2 regions of the Waltera sp. genome follow, and region 1 is predicted to be linked to the other one. Evidence: predicted binding sites of a transcription regulator. Region 1 holds the regulator's gene; the other holds the start of a gene.

Region 1 (3,176 bases):
GTCTGTCTTCACCGGAAAATGTTGCAGGGTCTGCCACTGGCTCTTCCATTGCTCTGTGGCTTTCTCCGGATCTCCCACAAGTCGTACCGCTACCGTATAACCGTCCGCCGCAAGAAGTCTCGCCAAAGCCAGACCGTCTCCTCCGTTATTTCCCATACCAGCAAAAATGAGCACTTTTGTCCGTTCCTTCACGGCATCAAAGCGCTCTTTCAGAAAATCCTCCGCAGCCAGAGCCGCTCTTTCCATCAGAACCGGCCCCGGGATGCCGAGGTACTCTATGGTATTTTTATCGTATTGCTTCATTTCCTGTGCAGTTACCAGATATCTCATACTATTTTTGCTCCGGATTATATTTCATGTCAAACAGATTGACCACTTCTGCACCAAAAATATCATGCATGTAGTTGTAGATCTCCTGATTCTGCTGTTCCATCTGCTGTTTTTCGATCAGACGTTTTTTCAGTTCGATACGGATCGCACCCACCCACTCCGCAGTCTCTTTGATCTGTTTGTCATTATCCTTCATAATATCATAGCAGCAGTCCATAGTAAACATCATAAGCTGAAGATTTATTCTTTCGATCTCTCTGGGGATATCTTTTAACTCATCTTCGTATGCTTCCAGCTTCTCATTGCATTCCTCGATCAGGCGCTTATGATCCTCGATCTGTTTGTTCAGCTTACTGTTTTCGCCCTGCTGTTCCGCCTCATCCACCATAGGAACGATTTCTTTCATCAGCTTCTTTTTCAGATTCCGGATATCCTTCGACTCGGTATTGAGCTTACCTTGTCGTTTCAACAGCTGATTCAGGGCATCTTCCGTTTCTTTTAGCGGAACGGAACCGGTCTTATTCAACAACCGATACCATTTATTATCCAGGGTGAGTACGGGCAGATGCTTTCCCGTCAATGCATTTTTGAAAGCAGCCTGTCGGTCCTGTGCATTTTCTTCTGCGTTACCGTTGCCCATAATATCACTCCTTTGATGCCTTACTTCATGTTGTATTATTTCTCGGTGCGCTGAAATTCATAAAAGCGGCTGCTTCGCATCCGTCATCGCCTTGCGACTTTTCCTTTTATTCATTTTCAGACACTCCGCCTATGAAATAAGCAATCATACGCTTGCTTATTTCATGTCTGAACTGTAACGGTTAATATTATAGGATAGCTTCATTAAGCTGTCGGACAGATGCACGTTCTCCACCTGAATTCCCTCGGGAACATTCAGATCCACATGAGCGAAATTCCAGATAGCACGGATCCCGTTAGCCACCAGCTTATCTGCCACTTCCACAGCACTGGTCTTGGGAATCGTCAGTACAGCGATATCGATGTCCTTCTCCCGGATAAAGGATTCCAGCTGATCCATGGGCATGACCTTCACACCGCGGACATCCTTACCCACTAGTTCCGGGTTCGCATCGAACATTCCCTTGAAGATAAATCCACGACGCTCGAAGTTCATATAATTGCCCAGCGCTCTTCCCAGATTGCCGGCTCCAATGATGACGAAATTATGCTGCTTATCCAGTCCTAAGATCTTACCGATCTCACGATACAGAGATTCTACATTATATCCATAGCCCTGCTGGCCGAAACCGCCGAAATTATTAAAATCCTGACGTATCTGGGATGCGGTCACCTTCATCAGTCCGGAAAGTTCCTGCGAAGAGATGCGTTCCACACCTTCATCCTTCAATTCCCCCAAATATCGAAAGTATCTGGGCAGTCTGCCAATCACAGCCTGTGAAATTTCTTTTACTTCCAATACTTTCACCTCCGTTTTTTTTAGTATACACCATATGTTAAAAACTTGTCAATGAATTGACAGGTTTTCTTCTTTTCGTTACAATGAAATTTAAAAAGCCCGGTCTCCGTGGGCTGGAAATAAAGGATACTTACTACCATGATATTATCTTGTCAGAATATTTCAAAAGCATTTGTAGAAAATCAGGTATTGAAAAATGTCTCTTTTCATATAGAGGATCATGAAAAAGCTGCCATCGTGGGCATCAACGGTGCCGGGAAAACGACACTGCTCCGCATCATCGTAGGGGAAATGACTCCCGATGACGGGCAGGTGGTTCTGGCGAGGGACAAGACCCTGGGATACCTTGCACAGAACAGCACTGTGGACACCTCTCACACCATTTACGAGGAACTGTTATCTGTCAAGGCGGATCTGCTGCGCCTGGAGGAAAAGATCCGGGAATGCGAAAACAATATGAAGCATGCCGAAGGAGATGCGCTGGAAGACCTGATGAAGCAGTACACCTCTCTCACCCATGCTTTCGAGACCGGCGGCGGCTATCTCTACCGCAGTGAGCTGGTCGGTGTGTTAAAGGGACTGGGATTTACCGAAGATGAATTCTCCAAGCCGGTTGCCACACTCTCCGGCGGTCAGAAGACCCGTGTGGCGTTAGGACGGCTTCTGTTACAGAACCCTGATCTCATCATCCTGGACGAGCCGACGAACCACTTAGATATGAATTCCATCGCCTGGCTGGAGACTTATCTGTTGAATTACAAGGGAGCCGTTCTCATCGTCTCCCACGACCGGTATTTTCTGGACCGGATCGCCGGGAAAGTCATCGAGATCGACCAGTCCAAGGCTACAACCTTTATGGGCAATTACTCCGATTATGCCGTAAAAAAGGAACAGCTGCGCGTTGCTGCCTGGAATGCCTATATGAACCAGCAGCGTGAGATCAAACATCAGGAAGAGGTCATCGAAAAATTAAAATCCTTCAACCGGGAAAAGTCCATCAAACGGGCGGAAAGCCGTGAGAAAATGCTGGACAAGATCGAGGTCATCGAAAAACCCTCCGAGGTCCGCACGGATATGAAGCTGACACTGACGCCCCGGATCTTAAGTGGCAATGATGTGCTGACTGTGGAGCATCTGTCCAAAAGCTTTGATTCCCATAAGCTTTTTACCGATGTTAATTTCGAGATCAAGCGCGGCGAACACGTGGCGATCATCGGTGATAATGGCAGCGGCAAGACCACTCTGCTTAAGATCTTAAATGGTCTCGTTCCTGCCGATCAGGGCACCTTCCGATTAGGTTCCAATGTGGAGATCGGCTATTACGATCAGGAGCATCATGTCCTGCACAGTGACAAGACATTGTTCGAAGAGATCTCCGACGATTATCCCTACCTGAACAATACCCAGA
Region 2 (3,176 bases), on a different contig from region 1:
AGAAGTACATGTAACATTAAGCGTTGAAAAAGAACGTCAGAAAATTGAGGTGACCATTCCGGTAAAGGGAAGCATTATCCGTTCGGAGCAGGTAAGCAACGATATGTATGTATCCATTGATCTGGTGGAAGAGATCATTGAGAGACAGTTGAAAAAATATAAGAACAAGATCGTTGACAAACAGCAGGCGGCAGCTTCTTTCAGCAAAGCCTATGTAGAGAATGATTACACAGACGATGACGAGATCAAGATCGTTCGTACCAAGAAGTTCGATATCAAGCCCATGTATCCCGAGGATGCCTGCATTCAGATGGAACTGTTGGGACACAACTTCTTCGTATTCTGCAACGCAGAGACAGATCAGGTAAATGTAGTGTACAAGAGAAAGGGCGATACCTACGGACTGATCGAGCCGGAAGTATAAAACCGGACAGAAAATTAAATAAAGACAAATTTACAGCCTGCCGGAGTTTCCGGCAGGCTGTTTTGTTGCATGGGAAATGATATGCCCCGGAGATTTTCGAATTGTCTGAATACCGGAAAAATCAGAAACATAACCTGTAAGGAGGAACTGAGAGCAGGACAGGGAATGGACAGAGAAAAGAGAATGCGGGCATGGATCCGGGCAGAGGTGATGCTTCTGTTTATAATGATGGGAGCATTTCTGCTCCGGGAGACAGGACGGACAGAAAGCATGGAACAGGCGGTGGTCACCGCAACCTCGGCTGCGGGAAAGGATTATATCAAATGGGTGGACTTTACCGTATCCTATGAAGCGCTCTGCCAGGCATATGACTGGGATGTGGATACGTTTGACACGGAACATCATGTGGAGTGGATCCCGCTGCTTGCATATACCGCAGCCAGAACCGGAGGGGAATTTGACAAAAAGGCGCTGAAGATCCTGAATGAGACGGCGGAGAAGCTGGCTGAGGGAGAGGCAGAGATAGAAACTCTCACAAAAGATATGAAATACTATCCGTATTATCTGGAAGCTTACAGCGCGGCGCTGGGAGGACTGGTGGGAGAATACGAGGCAGAGGTGATCGGAGAAGATGGACAGAGCACCTGGCAGAAAAAATACGGATTAAAAGGTTATTGCCCCATTGCGAGAGGATTTGATTATACTCATTATGATGATTTCGGGGCGGGAAGAAGCTACGGATATAAACGAAGGCATCTGGGCCATGACATGATGGGGCTCGTCGGTGTACCTATCATTGCTGTCGAGTCCGGCACTGTGGAAGCCCTGGGCTGGAACCAGTACGGCGGCTGGCGCATTGGTATCCGCAGCTTTGATAATAAGCGCTACTATTACTATGCACATCTGAGGCAGAACTACCCCTATGCGGAAGGACTGGAAGAAGGCAGCGTGGTGACGGCGGGGGATGTGATCGGTTATATGGGACATACCGGTTACAGTACCACAGAAAATGTAAATAATATAGAAGTAACCCATCTGCACTGGGGATTGGAACTGGTCTTTGATGAAGAACAGAAAGAGAGTGACAACGAGATCTGGATCGATGTCTATCCGCTGACCTGTTTTCTGGCAAAACACACGCAGGAAGTGCAGAAAGTAGAGGGAACAAGAGAGTGGATCCGCACTACAAAAATCCGGGAATTCTGATTTCTAAAAATTTCATTTGTTATTTTGTTATTTTTTTGACAAAAGCATTGCAAAACAGATTTCGCTATGTTAAAATGGGGACAGTGAAATGATAAAAAAATAACAATCTACATTTCAGAAAGCAAACCAAACGAAAACAAAAAGTGGAGGACAAACAAATGGCAAAGAAAGTTGTATTAGCAGGCGCTTGCCGTACCGCAATCGGTACCATGGGCGGAACCTTAAGCACAACTCCTGCACCGGAGCTGGGCGCAATCGTTATCAAGGAGGCTCTGAAGAGAGCAGGCGTTGCTCCCGAAGCAGTTGACCAGGTATATATGGGATGTGTAATCCAGGCTGGCCAGGGACAGAACGTAGCACGTCAGGCAGCTATCAAAGCCGGACTTCCCATCGAAGTTCCCGCAGTTACCATGAACGTGGTATGTGGTTCTGGCCTGAACTGTGTGAACCAGGCAGCACAGATGATCATGGCCGGTGATGCAGATATCGTAGTAGCAGGTGGTATGGAGAACATGTCCATGGCTCCTTACGCAATTCCTCAGGGACGTTACGGATATCGTATGGGTAACGCAACCATGGTTGATACCATGATCAAAGATGCACTTTGGGATGCTTTCAATGATTATCATATGATCAAGACCGCAGACAACATCTGCGAAGAGTGGGGACTTACCCGTGAAGAACTGGATGAGTTCGCATTAAAGAGCCAGTTAAAGGCTGAAGAAGCTCAGAAGAACGGCGCCTTCAAGGCAGAGATCGTTCCCGTAGAAGTTAAGAAGAAAAAAGAGACCATCGTATTCGATACCGATGAAGGCCCTCGTCATGGTTCTACCATCGAAGGTCTGGCTAAGCTTCGTGCCATCAATCCCGGTGGATTCGTTACCGCAGGTAACGCTTCCGGTATCAACGACGGTGCAGCAGCTATCGTTGTTATGAGCGAAGAGAAGGCTAAGGAGCTGGGCGTTAAGCCTATGGCTACTTTCGTAGCAGGCGCTCTGGCTGGTGTTCGTCCAGAGGTTATGGGTATCGGTCCTGTAGCTTCTACCAAGAAGGTAATGGCTAAGACCGGTATGAAGATCGAAGACTTCGATATCATCGAGGCTAACGAAGCATTCGCAGCACAGTCCGTAGCAGTTGGTAAGGAACTGGGCATCGATGTAGATAAGCAGCTGAACCCCAACGGTGGTGCTATCGCACTGGGTCATCCCGTAGGAGCTTCCGGATGCCGTATTCTGGTAACTCTGCTGCATGAGATGCAGGCAAGAGGTGCCAAGACCGGTCTGGCTACTCTGTGCATCGGCGGTGGCATGGGCTGCTCCACCATCGTTAAGATCGAGGATTAATTTTATAAATATTCGCTGGGGCGGTAGAATCTCTATCGCCTTAGTGTGGTTTTGAAAACACGAATAGAAATGTGAAATGAGGTAAAAACATGGATTACATTTTGTATGAGCAGAATGGTAATGTGGCAACCATCACCATTAACCGTGAGAAAGCACTGAACGCACTGAATTCTCAGGTGCTGGATGAACTGAACGCCACATTG

Evidence for each region. The regulator Rex, encoded in region 1, represses fermentation and respiration genes when NADH is low (regulators of the CRP and FNR family bind a similar motif). The targets are predictions, from matches to a motif close to ATTGTTAANTANTTAACAAT.
Region 2: a site for Rex is predicted at 1,654-1,673, ahead of ACLTOH_RS13250 (acetyl-CoA C-acetyltransferase). Genes of this name have one in related genera too.

What each region holds. Positions count from the first base shown of each region.
Region 1 covers NZ_JBKVQF010000002.1:30,904-34,079, forward strand. The annotation lists gene ACLTOH_RS01200 (NAD(P)H-hydrate dehydratase) at 1-330, opposite strand, end outside; gene ACLTOH_RS01205 (hypothetical protein) at 332-970, opposite strand; gene ACLTOH_RS01210 (redox-sensing transcriptional repressor Rex) at 1,127-1,768, opposite strand; gene ACLTOH_RS01215 (ABC-F family ATP-binding cassette domain-containing protein) at 1,907-3,176, shown strand, end outside.
Region 2 covers NZ_JBKVQF010000027.1:18,376-21,551, forward strand. The annotation lists gene hpf (ribosome hibernation-promoting factor, HPF/YfiA family) at 1-424, shown strand, start outside; gene ACLTOH_RS13245 (M23 family metallopeptidase) at 590-1,630, shown strand; gene ACLTOH_RS13250 (acetyl-CoA C-acetyltransferase) at 1,789-2,973, shown strand; gene ACLTOH_RS13255 (enoyl-CoA hydratase-related protein) at 3,063-3,176, shown strand, end outside.